Regions from separate parts of the Colwellia sp. MB3u-8 genome, predicted to be linked through region 2. Evidence: predicted binding sites of a transcription regulator. Region 2 holds the regulator's gene; each other region holds the start of a gene.

Region 1 (4,219 bases), on a different contig from region 2:
TCAAACATCAGGTTAGATAAAATAACTCACCATAAAACCTCAGTACCGATAGTTATAGTACCGATAGTGATAAAGTGCTTGCTTGCAAAGTCTGTATAAATAATTACTGGCGTCCCCACCAGGACTCGAACCTGGAGCAGCAGCTTAGGAGGCCGCAGTTTTATCCAGTTAAACTATGAGGACATGATGCAAATAATTACAGTGCTAACCTATGCTACAGCTATTTTATAAATTAGTATTCAAAAAAATACACTTTACACCTGATAACTCACTATTTAATTATGGTTCATAATTTTTAGCCTTGTTCAAATTTGCTAATACCTTACCGCCAAGTCGTTAATTTGGATGTTGTCTAATATGTGCGACTCAGTGGTGGTTGCCCGCGCACTGTCTTGACTGACAGAAGTTACAATAACTTTATAAGGGCTGATGTTAAAACCTGAATAAGAGCGCTTGTCATCACTGATGAAATTATTGAAATGTAGCAAAGAGAATTCATCACCTATTTTAACCCCGTGTCTTTTTCCTAAGTTAAAAGTCAGAGAGTTACCCTGTACTTGCACAATTCTGCCCTGGGTAGGCTGACACATCATGTGCTCATCAATATCACTGACCATCTTGTCTAAGGTCAGACTAATGCTTTGGCCATAGTCACTTTGCCAAAAGTTATGACTAGTAACGTCAACTTGTTTGCGCTTATCGAATGGCCAAGGGGCAGAGCTTTGATAGTGTTTAGCCAAGATTCTTTCACCTGTGGTACCGTCGTGAATATAAAGGGCAAGATTAAATTGGCGTTGATAGACGTTTTTTTGCCAAAACTGCCAGTTATTATTTTCGTCATTGGCTAGAGAAAGATCTTGGATCTCTGAAAATAAAACATACTGGCTATCTGTCATGTTGGCTAATGACATGGTTAAGTTTTTTAAACTTTGGCTTTGCAGGCTTTGGTTATAACGTGAAAATTCTGTTTTAGTTTGCAAGGCCAGTTTAGTATCCAAATAAATACCTTGCTGCTGTATTTTATTAGCGAGCTGTTGGATTAACGTGCTATCAATCGCGTAGATGTTACCAATATTAGCTTGTTCACGGTGTAGTATATTACTGCGGGTTAACAGCATGGATTTTTTATAATCAGCCGCGAAGCACTCTTTTTCTTGTGGAAAAATATCAGCCCGAATGGTGACAGTGACCAAGTCGTCGCTATAGTGTTCACTGATCAGCTCTAATGAATTAACACTGCCACTGGCGCGAATGTTAATCTCGTCTTGGGTGAGTAAACCATTAACCACTTGTTGAACACTTGACACTGAAGCTCCGGCAACCAGTAAGGCTTTTTTCAACGCATTGTGCATGGCCTGTGTTTTTGCTGTTTTGTTATCAGCATTTATTATGCTCGCCACACCTTGCGATTCATACCATTGTCCGACACTAGCGCTGCTATATATAGCACAGTAAAGGCAAAATAAACTTAAACGCATAAAGGTCTCTTTTAATAGGGAATCAATCTCTGTTTTTAAATATGCAGGTTTTGTGCCTATTTCAAAGAAAAGTTCAACTCAAGATAAGTAAAGTGGCCCAACAAGCTACTTTTATCAGTATTAGGTTACTGATAGAGATGCAAACGTAGGGTTTTATTAGGCATTAAAAGCCCGATATGATTTGGCAAAAGCTGACGATGGGATAAAAAGGGCTCTTGAGAGTGATAAAAAATCAGTGCTAAAAAAAAGCGGTTAATAGGCAGAACAATGACGCTAAAACTAGACTCGCTAATCTGAGGGGTATAGTTTTAATCTAACCTGCATTAGGCTAAGTTGAGGTGAAATAAAATATTGGCGCGGATCATGCTTTAATATTTTTATGAATTTTATGACATTAGCATTAATTGAGGAGAGCTCAATGAAAAATTGGCTTATAGCAATAATAATACCGACAGTGATGTCGTGTTCTGTGACAACCAAGGACGATTTTTATCGATCTTCTTATGCCGATAAACAAGAAATTGACAGTTTTAAGTTACCTCGTCATGCGATAAATGACGTGGTGAAAGGTCTTGCCTATCAAATGCTGGAAAATAGCACCTTTGTTAAGCGCAAAACCCAAATCGCTGTTGCATCATTTGTCGATTTAAAAAATTTAGAATCAACTAACTCGTTAGGCAATCAACTGTCAGAAAGTTTTATCCATGAAATGCAACGACATGGCTTGGTTGTTATTGATTTTAAAACCACTGGCCATATACGTGTAACGGCCGATGGTGATTATGTTTTCAGTCGCGATTGGCAAGAATTGCCAGAACGTCAGATAATTGACTATGTTGTTACAGGCACTATGATGCAACAAAATGAAGGGGTGTTAGTCAACGCACGAATGATTGGTTTGCAATCTCGAGTTGTGGTGGCAACGGCGCAGTCGTTTATTCCCGCTTGGGTTGTTGGCGATGATTTTAATCGCCATGAAAATGTTAAAATGAAAGATGGCATGATCTTGCGTGACAGTACCACGCTAGCTGACGATGCACGTGCCATTACGATACAAAAGTAATATGATCAAATAAATGTCTAAGGTGAATATGAATACTTTACGTAAGGGTATCGGGTTTTTTTTAAGTGCTTTAGTGTTAAGCGCCTGTTCTTCGGTGTTTGATAAACAGGTTGAATGGCAAAACGTGAAACCGGAAAAATTTCCTGTATTAACCGCCATAGGGCAAGCACCAATTAGTTTGCAGAACTCTCAAAGCAAAACCCAGCGTATGCTGATGGCAATAAAAGCTTCAAAAATGGCTGCTTATGCGGAGTTAGCTGAACAAGTTTATGGTCAAAATATTAATGGTAGCACCACCATGTCTAATTTAGTGCTTGATAATCAACAATTACAGGCATCAGTACGAGGTATCATTCGTGGTGCAAAAGTGGTTAAAAGTTATCCGGTGGGTGACAGTTATACCACTGAGTTGAGTTTAGATTTTAAAGATGTTTATGAAATTTATAACGCGACATCTAACCGCAAAGAAATAAAGCATATCTCATATTACTAGCGTTATTACTAGCGTTATTACTAGCGTTATTGCATTGCGCTGTATTTTAGTACCATTAAAAAATCAGCCATTGCTGGTTTTTTTTGTACATAAAGTGACAGATAGAAAGCTAAGCTTTTATCCCTAAGCTACTGAGTCCGCCAGAGGTTTTTCCTTTACTATTATAGGTCATGGATGACTTGTTATGATTCTCTAGTAATGAGGTCTTCATGCGTTCTACGGATAATTGTGATTGATGAATGATCAGGCCATTAATTTGGTTCTGTTTTTTACAGCGCACTAAAATGGCTTCAATATCTGATAATATATTGGTGAACTTGCCTGCTAGTTTTTCTTGTTTGAATTCAAAACTTTGACCAATGGCATTGTCAACTTTCTGAATCGCCAAAAGTAGGTCGTTTTTGTCTGCGGTAAGATGAATAAGTGCATCAGGGCTTTGCTGCTGCAGTACATCTTTCTCAGTGTCTAATAACGTCTCTAATTGCGTTAATTGCGATAATTGTTGAGAAACCAATTGTTGCGGTGTTAGTTTTTCAGACACTATGTACTCCACTTTAGTGACAAGTTAGCCAAGTTCAAATTCAAAATTGGCGATACTTGCTGCTAGCTTTTCTGGATTTATTTTATAATCGCCAGAGGCAATTGCACTCTTTAATTCAGCAATTTTTTTCTCATTGACTACCGGCGAATCAGCTGCTTGTTTCTGCAGCTCATTCATTTGTTTTGCTTGCGGGGTAATTGATACCGAATCACGCGTTGCCGATTTAGCTTGTTGCGAGGCATTGCTACTTTCGCTAATTTGCTGTTTGGTCTGAACTTGCTGTTCAAGTTTTTGTTTTACTTGATTAGTATTATTCAAGTTGTTGATATTAATAGCCATTATTGTATCCTACTTACAACAGTTATTGGTTTCTAACCTTTTATCGGCAAAACAGCAGAAAACTTAAGCAATTATTATAAATTAATTATCACTTGGTTAATAGCGTTAACTTGCCCCTGAACCACACGACCAGACTTGCTATTTCGCACCGATATAATTTCGCCTAAACTGCCGTCATTTAAGGCAATGCCAAAAGACTTAATTTCAAAGTGTGCCGACTTAGCAAAAATATTCACCGGCTCGCCTTTACAGACAAAACAGGTGTTTTGATTAGTAATAGCACTACCTTGAGACAAGTTTCTTTT
Region 2 (4,219 bases):
AAGTGCATGGTAAAAATTTAGAAATGGACTTAAAAACTAATATTATCAGCTCAGAGCAAACTATCTTAATATTAGGTAAAGGATTTACTATGTATGGCTCAGGATTAATTGTAGACTTAAACACAACACAGATGACATTGACCGAACATGTACAGACTATTTATAAAAAAATTAAAAAGTAACTTATATTGCCTCACGGCGTTAGCATTATTAGTGCCTGTCGCAAGTGCAGAAAAATTTGACGTAGAACAAGAGATTAAAATATCTTCTTCACGCCAAGCTGCCGATCTCAAAAATAAAATATTCAGTTATATTGATAATGTCATTATTTCTCAGGGCACACTAAGGATACATGCTGAGTTAGTACAGGTTATCACCCAAGAAAACAGTGACAGCAAAATTTATATTGCCAAAGGCTCACCGGCGACCTTTGAACAAACGCTTCAAGATGGTAGCCCAATCAATTTGCAAGCCAATGAAATCCGTTATGAGCCGAGTATGAATACCGTCGTTATTTCAGGCAATGCCCTCCTTAGCCAAGAAGGTAGTAAAGTGAGTGGCAGTAAAATCACCTATAATTTTGCCACCGAGTATGTCAACGCTGAAAGCCTAGACAATGATAAAGTTGAAACCGTATTACAGCCGAAGAACAAAATTAAATTGCCTATAAAATCAAAGGATAAGCAAGAGTAAATGTCAACTTCTACATTATCAGCAACCGGCCTTGCCAAGTCCTATAAAGGCAGAAAAGTTGTTAAAAACGTCAGTATGCACGTCTCAGCTGGACAAATAGTTGGCTTATTAGGGCCAAATGGCGCAGGTAAGACTACCTCTTTTTATATGATTGTTGGCTTGGTGAAGAACGACAGTGGCTCAATTGTCTTAAATGATGAAGATATAACCTTACTGCCAATGCACGAGCGCGCGAGAAAAGGTATTGGTTATTTACCACAAGAAGCCTCTATTTTTCGTAAGTTATCGGTCAATGACAATATCATGGCCATTTTACAAACACGTAAATCACTTAGTGACGTTGACCGACAAGAAAAACTTGAACATTTATTAGAAGAGTTCAACATAGGCCATATAAAAGATAACTTAGGCATGAGTTTATCTGGCGGTGAGCGCCGACGAGTTGAAATAGCACGGGCATTAGCCGCAGATCCTAAATTTATACTACTGGATGAACCCTTTGCCGGTGTTGACCCGATTTCGGTAGGTGATATAAAAAAAATTATCCTACACTTAAAAGATCGTGGCATAGGTATTTTAATCACAGATCACAATGTGCGAGAAACACTCGATGTTTGTGAACATGCCTACATCGTTAGTCATGGTGAACTTATCGCTGAAGGTAATTCAAAGCAAATTCTTGCAAATCAGCATGTAAGAGATGTATACCTTGGCGAACAATTCACGCTATAGTGAATGAAACCAATTGAATTAATGAATTTGAATAGGGAAAATAAAACGTAAATGCGTCCTACTCTGCAACTCCGTATCGGACAACAGTTAACGATGACCCCGCAATTGCAGCAGGCGATCAAACTGTTGCAATTATCGACTTTGGATCTTCAACTAGAGATTCAAGAAGCACTTGAAAGTAACCCTTTGCTTGAAGTTGACGAAACGCACGATAACAATTCAGAAAATACCCCTGACCATTTAGAAGCAGGATATTCGGTAACTGTAGGCGAAAACTCAGCAGCAGCATCCTCTGATGGCAGCGAAGACTCCACTCCCTCGATAGACGAAATTAGCTCCTCTGAAGGTTTAGCAAAAACAGACATCCCCGAAGAACTAAATAGCGATAGCACATGGGATGATAACTTCAGTGCCGGTGTCAGTAGTGGCGGTGTTGGCCATGCCTCAGAAGATTATACTTATCAAGGTGAAACGAAAGACTCATTACAAGACCATCTAATTTGGCAGATGGAACTAACGCCCTTTAGTGACACTGACAGAACCATTGCCATTGCCATTATTGAAGCCATAGATGAAGCAGGTTATTTAACGGTTTCAGCCGAAGAGATCTTAGAGAGTGTCGGTATTGATGGTGTAGAACTTGATGAGATTGAAGTGGTGTTAAAGCGTATTAACGTATTTGACCCCGTTGGTGTAGCCGCCCGCTCAATTCCCGAGTGCTTGCGTATTCAGCTTAATCAATTTGCTAAAGATACCCCTTGGTTAGCAGAAAGCAAAATCGCCGTCAGCGAGTATATTGATTTGCTCGGTAATCGCGATTATCGTCAATTGATGCGTAAATTACGCTTGAAAGAAGAGCAATTACGCGAAGTTATTCGCCTAATACAAAGCTTAGATCCCCGTCCAGGTGATAGCGTCATCAAAAGTGAAGAACAATATGTTATCCCAGACGTGTCTGTTGAAAAGAAAAACGGCCGCTGGACAGTAGAGCTCAATCCTGACACTGCCCCTAAACTATCGGTTAATCAGCAATACGCGGCTATGTCTCGTTCAATGAAGTCATCTACTGATAATCAATTTATTCGCTCTAACTTGCAAGAAGCAAAATGGTTTATTAAAAGCTTAGAAAGCCGTAACGAAACGCTTTTAAAGGTTTCAAATTGCATTGTGCAACGTCAACAAGGATTTTTTGAACACGGACCTGAGTCGATGCGCCCTATGGTATTGAACGATATTGCCGAAGCCGTAGATATGCATGAATCAACTATTTCTCGTGTAACCACGCAAAAATATATGCACACGCCTAGAGGAATTTTTGAACTTAAGTACTTTTTTTCGAGCCACGTAAGTACTGAAAACGGCGGCGAATGTTCATCAACGGCTATTCGAGAATTAATTAAAAAGCTAGTGGCTGCCGAAGTGCCTGCAAAGCCACTCAGCGACAGTAAAATGGCAGATATTTTAGCAGAGCAAGGTATACAAGTGGCAAGGCGTACCATTGCCAAATATCGAGAGTCACTTGCTATACCGCCATCAAATCAACGTAAAAGCCTATTGTAGGCAGTTTTATTCAGCCAATAAAGAGGATTGAAGTATATGCAAATTAATCTTACTGGACACCATGTCGATGTTACTGATTCATTACGTGATTATGTCAATGGCAAGTTTGAAAAACTAGAGCGTCATTTTGATCATATCAATAATGTACATGTAGTATTAACGGTAGAAAAACAGAATCAGATTGCTGAATCAACAGTGCACTTAAGTGGCACTGAAGTTCATGCTAAGGCACAACATAGTGACATGTATGCATCGATTGATGCATTAATTGACAAGCTAGATCGCCAAATATTGAAATATAAAGGCAAAATCAACAAACATTAGCGCCATTTCGCTACAGGTCTTAGAAGTTTATGAAGTTGCAAGACATCTTAACCCCGGACTGCACTATTTGTGCAGCACCGGGTGCCAGTAAAAAACGTATATTAGAATATTTAAGTCGCTTGGCCGCCGATAAACTCGACAGCCATGATACTTTTCAGCTCTTAGAAAGCTTAGTTAAGCGCGAAAGAATGGGCTCAACCGGCATAGGTAATGGCATTGCTATACCTCATGGCCGTCTAGAAAATGCTACGCCTACTAAACCTATTGCCGTGGTTATTACCACAGAACAAGCGATTAATTTTGACGCTATTGATCATCGTCCCGTTGATATTTTTATTGCCTTATTCGTTCCTGAAGAAGAATGCCAGAGCCACTTGAGTACGCTGCAAAGTATCGCAAAAATCTTTCGTGACAAGCAATTTTGCAAGCAAGTGCGTAAATGCAAAAGTAATCAAGAACTGTTTCAGTTAATACAACAAGCGAGTTAAACACGGATGAAATTAATTATTGTAAGTGGCCGTTCAGGATCAGGGAAAAGTGTTGCACTGCGTGTTTTAGAGGATTTAGGTTATTATTGTGTTGATAATATCCCTGTCAACTTGTTACCCGCACTGACCCATACGGTTATTAATGATTATGAAAATGTTGCCGTAAGTCTCGATGTTCGTAACCTGCCTGCCGATCCTAACGACGTACCCGAAATTATTGAATACCTGCCCAATGCAGTAGAATTGAGCATACTGTATTTAGATGCTGATGATAGTGACCTTATTCGCCGGTTCAGTGAAACCCGACGTTTACATCCGCTGATCAAGCAAAATATTGCGCTAGACCAAGCGATTGCCTTGGAGAAAAAATTACTTGAGCCCATCGCTAGTCGGGCAGACTTATACATCAATACCAGTCAACT
Region 3 (4,219 bases), on a different contig from region 2:
CTATTGAAAAACTTCGACAACCAGCCTTGCTCTTGCACGTCAGCGAATGTGCCGGTGCCAGCATATTCAATACGGGCGTTCGCCACTTTACTCGAGGTAACTGTGTTATCTGAACTGATGTCTTGCGAACGAACAATACCCGTTAAGCGAATATATTCATCACCATTATTTAATGACATCCATTTTTCACCACGGATCATCAAGTTACCGTTGGGTAAAACTCTCAAGACATGAACCGAAATATTGCCGGCTAAACTGTTGCCCTGATTGGCTTTTGAATCACCTTTAAAATCTGAGCTTTGGTCGTAACCAAATTGTATGGCTTTGTTGTTGAAATTTACCGCTGCACCACCAAAACCAGTAATAGGATTGAGCGTGGCACTATTGGCTTTTTTAAACTCTGTTTTGGCACTTTTTTGCGCCTGGGTACTTTCACTTAAAATCACGGAAATAATATCGCCAACCCGATGCGCTTTAGAGTCTGAATAGATGTTATTAACATAATTGACGTTAAAAAGAGAGCCCGTTGGTACTAAAGGTTTATCCTCCATTTCTGGTAAAATGGGGGCAAAATCAGGATCATTAGGCAATGTTTTTTCCTGCTTAGTGCTAGCACAACCCGTGAATAATAGCGCGACAATACTAACCGTAAAGACTGTGCTTAATAACGAAGTTCGGGTGTTTTTCATGATACCTTCCTCAACGTTATAGTTGCTGATTAATGTAGCTAAGCATTTCGTCAACCGCAGAAATGACTTTCGAGTTCATCTCATAAACTCGTTGGCTTTCAATCAGGTTAACCAGCTCTTCGGTGGTATTAACATTTGAGGTTTCTAACGCACCTTGCACTATCATGCCGTAACCCGCTAAACCTGGCACACCCTCTTGTGCTGCACCACTTACTGCAGTTTCAATGTATAAGTTCTGCCCGATTGGCTGTAATCCGGTCGGGTTGACAAAGTTAACAGTATTAATTTGTCCGACTACAGCGGGTTCAGCTTGGCCTTGCAAGGTGACGGAGACTTCACCATCTTGCGAAACAATAATACTTAAGGCATCTTCTGGCACGGTTATTTGCGGTTGCATTAAATAACCTGCGCCTGGGGTTACTATGCTGCCTTCATCGTTCATGGTAAATTGACCATTACGTGAATAAGCAGAAGAGCCGTCAGGCATTAAAATTTCAAACATACCTTCACCTTGGATCATCAGATCTAAGGCATTGTCGGTATTAAGCATGTCACCTTGGGTGTGAATTTTTTGTGTGGCTACCACTTTGGTACCCGCACCTAACATTAACCCTGACGGCATTTCAGTGTCTTGTGCTGAACGCCCACCAGGCTGGCTAATATTTTGATAAAGTAAGTCTTCAAATACCGCCCGACTCTTTTTAAAACCTATGGTACTGGCGTTGGCTAGATTGTTGGAAATAACCGCAATCTCTTTGGTTTGGGCGTCTAAGCCTGTTTTACTGATCCATAATGCTGGATTCATACATCACCTCGAAAAATTTTATTTAGAACGCTTTTAATAATGAAGCGGCACTTGCGTCAATTTCTTCTGCGGTTTTCATCATTTTCAACTGCATTTCAAATTGACGCTGTAGCGCGATCATATCGGTCATTTCACTGATAGGGTTTACGTTACTAGACTCTAATGCCCCACTCGCCACTTTAACCGTGACATCAGCCGGTTCATTGTTGCCGTCTTGACGACGAAATAAGCCATCACTGCCTTTTTCTAGCAAGCGATTATCTGGCTTAACAAATTTAATTCTGCCCACTTCTTCTTGAGCAGAGCTTGGCGCTCCTTCAGGCTGAACCATAATGGTGCCGTCAGACGTTATATTGATATTACTCACAGGTAAGGGTAAAAAAATTGGCCCGCGGTCGCCAATCACTATGTCACCTCTTGAGGTTTCAAGTGCCCCATTGTCGTTTAACTTCAATTGACCATTGCGGGTATAGGCTTCATTGCCATCTTCGGTTTGTACCGTTAACCAACCTTGCCCTTTAATGGCAATATCAAGATCACGTCCTGTGGTCAATAAAGCACCAGTGTCAAAGTTTTGGCCTGCTCGTTCGGTCATTGAAAATACCCGAGAAGGCAGGCCTTCACCAAAAGCTTGCATGGATCTAGCATTGGCTAAATCCGCTTTAAAGCCGGTAGTTTTGGCGTTAGCGAGGTTGTTAGCATTGACTGATAAGGCTTGCATGTTTTGCTTTGCACCACTCATGGCAATATACAGCATCTTATCCATAATGAACTTCACTCAATAATATTAATAATATTGAAACTGTTGCAAATAAAGTGCCAAAAGTTAAGCAGAGTTAATAAGATGGAATACGAATGGCACTAAACTTATGATCTGATGACTTTTTTACTAACAGCTACCTTTAACTGACAGCTGAAAGATTTTTTACTGAAAGCTATCGCTTTACGTCCTGCTCGTCTTGAGCATAAAAAAGCCAGATATCAATGGATGATTATCTGGCTTTTTATCTTCATTAGGCTCAATAATTAGCGCTGAGCGCTAGTTATTAATCTCTTGGTTATGAGCAATTATTGTCTATTGCTCTTAACCACTATTGAGATTATCGAATTTGTAAAATGGTTTGGTTTAACTGATTATCAACTTCAAGTGCTCTAGAGTTAGCTTGGAAGTTTCGTTGCGCCGAGATCAAGTCAATTAACTCAGAGGTCAAATTAACATTAGATTGCTCTAATGCTGAAGAACTTATCGAACCAAAGGTACCCCCGCCCGCTTCACCCGCTAGGGCTTCTCCTGAGGTAATACTTTCTTTCCAGCCGGTGCTGCCAATCTGTTTTAAGCCCTGATCATTGGCAAAACTTACCATAGCAATACGTGATAAAGGCTCTGAAGTACCATTACTGTATGTCGCCCTTACCAAACCATCACCGCCGATATCAATACCGGTTAATCGACCAACCGCTAGTCCATCTTGTTGTAAAGAGGTGACTTCAAAGTTGGAAGCAAACTGTGTGGGTTCATTTGGATTCGGACCTAAGACATCTAAGTTAAAGTTAACGCTTATGGTCTGAGTAGGATCTGCACCGTTCGATAAGATGTTGCCGCCAAGGGCGCGAGTCGTTATTCCAATTCCACCGTCAGCTGAGCTTGGCACTATGCCCGTAAAATCGCCTACTGAATTAAATTTTAATTTGGCACCAACAACTCCAGGCGCTGTCCCCGCAATGGGGTTAGTCTGTCCAGGATCAGCCTCTAAATCTACCATTTCACCATCAACAGAGGTAAACATCATCCACTCATTCGGTTTGCTACTTGGATCATCTTTGACAAAGTAATAAGTCATAATATGACTGTCACCGAATGAGTCAAATACCGTTGCTGATGTTGAATGATTAAATGTTGATGGTTCAGCTGAATTAAAGTTTTCTGGTGCACCTTTAATATAGGCTTCACCTGCGGGTAAATTCATTCGCAGATTAACTTCCGAGGTTTTCTCTGGTGCACCTGAGGCGGTTGGAATACGAATAGGCTCAGCGGTACTTAAACTGACTGAGGTCGATGAACCGTCGCCATTAACAGGAAAGCCCAATAAGTGCCCGCCTTGAGAATTAACAATAAAATTTTCTTGGTTCAATTTAAACTGACCCGCTCGGGTATATGAGGTGTCTAAACTACCCACTTCTGGTACGGTAGCAAAAAAACCATTACCGTTAATCGCTAAATCTAAGGAGTTGTTGGTAAACTTAATACTACCTTGTGAAAATTGTTGCGCCGCATCGGCCGTCAAAACACCGTCACCGACTTTAGTTTTACCGGCTGATAAAAGTGAAGACGCATAAACGTCAACAAACTCTGCTCGTGATTCTTTAAAGCCAGTGGTGTTTACATTGGCAATGTTGTTGGATGTTATATCCAAATCTTTCTGAGCTGCGTTTAATCCGCTCAATGCTATATTAAATGACATAATTTCACCTCATACAAAAAATTGTTTAATTAACCTTCAGAAACTTCGACTACATCAGAAAGTTTCATGGTGCTACCACCGTTAAGATTTAATAAAATACTTCCGCCGTTGCCGGCCAAAGTGACACTGTCTACTTTACGATAAGTCATCGCTTGCAATTCTGATGCGTTACCATCGACTAAGCCGGCAACACGAAAACGATAAGCCCCTTCTGGTGCAGGTTCGCCATTGGTGTTTTTTCCGTCCCAAGTAAAGGTAAACTC
Region 4 (4,219 bases), on a different contig from region 2:
AAATTAAGCCAGAGCCTGAAGTTAAAGTCATAAATTCAGTTTGGAAACCAATCAAACCACGACTTGGCATGATGAAGTCCATACGAATACGGCCCGTTCCATCAGGTGCCATATCAGTTAATTCAGCTTTACGAACACCCATTCTTTCCATAATAGGTCCTTGATGTTGTTCTTCAACATCAATGGTTACGTTCTCGTAAGGTTCTTGTGTTACACCATCAATTTCACGAATAATAACTTCAGGACGTGATACCGCTAATTCAAAACCTTCACGACGCATGTTTTCAATTAAAATACCTAGGTGAAGTTCACCACGGCCCGACACTTTAAATTTATCAGCATCAGGTAATTCCTCAACACGTAAAGCAACGTTATGAACAAGCTCTTTTTCTAAGCGATCTTTGATGTTACGTGAAGTAACATATTTACCTTCTTTACCACAAAATGGTGAGGTATTTACTTGGAACGTCATATTGATAGTAGGTTCATCAACAGATAATGCTGGTAAACCTTCAACTGCTGTTGGACAACAAACAGTATCAGATATTTTTAATTCGCCTAAGCCGGTAAGTGCAATAATATCACCAGCAAAACCTTCTTCGATATCCAGTCTTTCTAAGCCTAAGTAACCAAATACTTTACCTACTTTAGCGTTATGAACCTTGCCAGTCGCTAATTTAATAGTCACTTGTTGATTCGGCTTAACTGAACCACGTGTAACACGGCCAACGCCAATTACACCTAAGTAAGAGCTGTAATCAAGTTGAGAAATTTGCATTTGGAACGGAGCTTCAGGATCCGCGATTGGTGCTGGCACTTCTTTAAGAATAGTATCAAATAAAGGAGTCATGTCAGTGCCAGTTGCGCCTTCTTCAAGCGTGGCCCAACCATTGATTGCTGAAGCGTAAACAACTTTAAAGTCAAGTTGTTCGTCAGTTGCACCCAAGTTATCAAATAATTCAAAAACTTGATCCATAACCCAATCAGGGCGAGAACCAGGCTTATCAACTTTGTTAATAACAAGAATTGGCTTTAAACCTTGCGCAAACGCTTTTTTCGTAACGAAACGCGTTTGCGGCATAGGGCCTTCTTGTGCATCAACTATCAGTAAAACTGAATCGACCATTGACATTACACGTTCAACTTCACCACCAAAATCAGCATGGCCAGGAGTATCTACGATGTTTACACGGTAGCCATTCCAGTTAATAGCCGTGTTTTTAGCTAAGATTGTGATACCACGTTCTTTTTCGATATCATTTGAGTCCATTGTACGTTCTTCTAGACCGCCTCGGGCGTCTAGCGTACCTGACTGTTCTAATAATTTATCAACTAAAGTGGTTTTTCCGTGGTCAACGTGAGCAATAATTGCCACATTTCTTAATTTATCTAACACAGGCGTTACTCGCTGTTACTTTCGTTTATTGCTACTTTAGGCAAATTAACGAATAGGGCTACAATTGGGCGCATATTGTACAGCACAAGTCTCAGCAAATACACCGCAATAGAAAAATATAACCAACAAAATATTATTCAGTTGTTATACTGCCGATGATCAGATTAGAGTATACGCACCAAAATGCAGCAAACAACGCACTACAATGGTGCGAATTAAATCAATAAAAAACATAAAAAGCATATATTTCAATGACTTTGTCTTTGGCACAGTATTCGCTTTAGCACAAGTAATAGAGAATTAAGTTTTTAAGCATTTAAGCACTAACTACACTGGAGACATTCAATGTCAAACGCAGTTTTAGATCTAATTAAAGAACATGACGTCAAATTTGTTGATTTACGCTTTACTGATACCAAAGGTAAAGAGCAACACATTTCAATTCCTCATCATCAAGTAACAGAAGATTTTTTTGAAGACGGCAAAATGTTTGACGGGTCTTCAATTCAAGGTTGGAAAGGTATTAACGAATCAGACATGGTGATGATGCCTATTGCTGAATCTGCGGTACTTGACCCTTTTACTGAAGCAGTTACCTTGAATGTTCGTTGTGACATCCTTGAACCTACAACAATGCAAGGCTATAGCCGTGATCCTCGTTCAGTGGCAAAACGCGCTGAAGATTATATGCGTAGTACCGGCATTGCAGATACCGTTTTAATTGGTCCAGAGCCAGAGTTTTTTGTTTTTGATGATGTTCGTTTCCACACAGACATGAGTGGTTCATTCTATAAAATAGATGATAAAGAAGCGTCTTGGAATTCGGGTACTGAATATGAAGAAGGCAATATGGGACATCGTCCTGGTGTAAAAGGCGGTTATTTCCCTACGTCACCAGTAGATTCATCACAAGATCTTCGTTCAGCCATGTGTTTAGTGATGGAAGAAATGGGCTTAGTGGTTGAAGCGCATCACCATGAAGTAGCGACTGCAGGCCAAAATGAAATTGCTTGTCGCTTCAATACCATGGTATTAAAAGCCGATGAAGTACAAATATACAAATATGTTGTTCATAATGTTGCTCACGCTTACGGGAAAACAGCGACTTTCATGCCTAAGCCGTTAGTCGGTGATAACGGTACGGGTATGCATGTTCATCAATCATTAGCTAAAGACGGTGTTAATTTATTTGCTGGCGATAAATACGGCGGATTATCTGAAATGGCACTTTACTATGTTGGTGGTATCATCAAGCATGCTAAAGCACTCAATGCTTTTACTAACGCCTCTACTAACTCATACAAGCGCCTTGTACCTGGTTTCGAAGCACCTGTAATGCTAGCCTACTCAGCACGTAACCGTTCTGCATCTATTCGTATTCCAATTGTACCGTCACCAAAAGCCATGCGAATCGAAGTGCGTTTCCCTGATCCAACAATGAACCCTTACTTAGGCTTCTCAGCTATGTTGATGGCGGGTCTTGATGGTATTAAAAACAAAATTCACCCTGGCGATGCCATGGATAAAGATCTGTATGACTTACCTGCGGAAGAAGCAGCAGAAATTCCACAAGTGGCCACTTCGTTAACTGAAGCATTAGATGCTTTAGAAAATGACATGGACTTCTTAACTGAAGGTGGTGTTATGGATAAAGACATGATCGACGCCTACATAGGTATCAAACGTAGCGAAGTTGAATTGTTGAACTCAACAACTCACCCAGTTGAATTTGATATGTACTACAGCGTATAACGTTGCAACTAGATAGATAAGTAAAAAGCTCACTTCGGTGAGCTTTTTTTGTGGTAAATTTAGCATTATTTGGATAGATTAAGACTGAACATTTTTAACAGGGATATTATTTTTGATTCATACTGCACGTTTTTGCATTGTTATTCTCTTGCTAACGCAGGCTTTTGCTGTGTTTGCAGGCTCTGCTCAAGTTTATGTCTGGCGCAATGAGCAAGGAGTACTGGTTTTTTCTGATAGCCCTAAACCCGGTGCGGTAGAATTAGATGTCAAAGAAACTAACACCATAAAATCCTCAATCGACACCTCAATTTTAGACATAAAACCCAAAGCCATAGATAATAATTATCAAGTAGAGATCATCCAACCCGAGGAAAAATCTACCATTAGAGATAATACGGGTTCAGCTTATGTTTCAGGCCGAATTAAGCCCATCTTCAAGCGTGGTCTTACCATACAATTATATTTAGATGACAAGCCCTATAAAAAACCACAAACCCACTCAATGTTTGTCCTTAGAAATATTGACCGTGGTGAACATCAAATAAAAATGGCCTTACTTAATGATAAAGGCAAGGTTATTGCAACGTCTTCTCCAGTAACGTTTTATATGCACAGAGTATCGGTTAACAAGGCAAACTAACCGGATTTCAGTGCATATTGCACCAATTTTATTTACACTCGTTACTTAACGCACCATTTTAGTGCAAGGAAAAGTGATGTTTAATAACGTGATCAATTTAAACAAAATAAAAAAGCATTATCAACAAGCGTTACCTAACCAAATGGTAACAGCTGTTGTTGTGTTAGACCGTGAACTCGCTATTTGCTATGTCAATCCTGCTGCAGAAGCATTGCTCGTTAAAAGCTTAAGTAAAATATACCGACTTCCCATTGACCAAGTTTTTTATAATACCCCAATTAATAGTAATCGTTTACAACAACTACTGACGACAGGACAAGAGTTTAGTGATAGCGATGTGACGATTGAGTTTTTTGATCAGCGACAAATTACCGTTGAAATTACGGCCTCTTCAGTTACTTTTGAACAATGTCCACATGTTTTGCTCGAGT

What was found. Region 2 encodes sigma-54, which starts transcription at its own class of promoters, with help from an activator protein. Its sites were predicted from a motif close to GTTGGCACGNNNNTNGNNT; they were not measured.
Region 1: H4J54_RS05950 (FlgO family outer membrane protein) is a predicted target of sigma-54. The motif match lies at 1,829-1,847, and genes of this name have one in related genera.
Region 3: flgF (flagellar basal-body rod protein FlgF) is a predicted target of sigma-54. The motif match lies at 2,300-2,318, and genes of this name have one in related genera.
Region 4: glnA (glutamate--ammonia ligase) is a predicted target of sigma-54. The motif match lies at 1,659-1,677, and genes of this name have one in related genera.

What each region holds. Positions count from the first base shown of each region.
Region 1 covers NZ_JACGVA010000058.1:270,909-275,127, reverse strand. Annotated here, with positions in the region: tRNA gene H4J54_RS05960 (tRNA-Arg) at 108-183, opposite strand; gene H4J54_RS05955 (flagella assembly protein FlgT) at 315-1,478, opposite strand; gene H4J54_RS05950 (FlgO family outer membrane protein) at 1,897-2,541, shown strand; gene H4J54_RS05945 (LPP20 family lipoprotein) at 2,570-3,034, shown strand; gene H4J54_RS05940 (flagellar export chaperone FlgN) at 3,144-3,575, opposite strand; gene flgM (flagellar biosynthesis anti-sigma factor FlgM) at 3,600-3,914, opposite strand; gene flgA (flagellar basal body P-ring formation chaperone FlgA) at 3,989-4,219, opposite strand, start outside.
Region 2 covers NZ_JACGVA010000068.1:266,435-270,653, reverse strand. Annotated here, with positions in the region: gene lptC (LPS export ABC transporter periplasmic protein LptC) at 1-182, shown strand, start outside; gene lptA (lipopolysaccharide transport periplasmic protein LptA) at 148-693, shown strand; gene lptB (LPS export ABC transporter ATP-binding protein) at 694-1,425, shown strand; gene H4J54_RS13630 (RNA polymerase factor sigma-54) at 1,477-2,985, shown strand; gene hpf (ribosome hibernation promoting factor) at 3,022-3,309, shown strand; gene ptsN (PTS IIA-like nitrogen regulatory protein PtsN) at 3,339-3,797, shown strand; gene rapZ (RNase adapter RapZ) at 3,804-4,219, shown strand, end outside.
Region 3 covers NZ_JACGVA010000058.1:262,879-267,097, forward strand. Annotated here, with positions in the region: gene flgH (flagellar basal body L-ring protein FlgH) at 1-689, opposite strand, end outside; gene flgG (flagellar basal-body rod protein FlgG) at 706-1,494, opposite strand; gene flgF (flagellar basal-body rod protein FlgF) at 1,517-2,260, opposite strand; gene flgE (flagellar hook protein FlgE) at 2,595-3,956, opposite strand; gene H4J54_RS05905 (flagellar hook assembly protein FlgD) at 3,986-4,219, opposite strand, start outside.
Region 4 covers NZ_JACGVA010000067.1:94,265-98,483, forward strand. Annotated here, with positions in the region: gene typA (translational GTPase TypA) at 1-1,396, opposite strand, end outside; gene glnA (glutamate--ammonia ligase) at 1,742-3,148, shown strand; gene H4J54_RS12465 (DUF4124 domain-containing protein) at 3,261-3,788, shown strand; gene glnL (nitrogen regulation protein NR(II)) at 3,865-4,219, shown strand, end outside.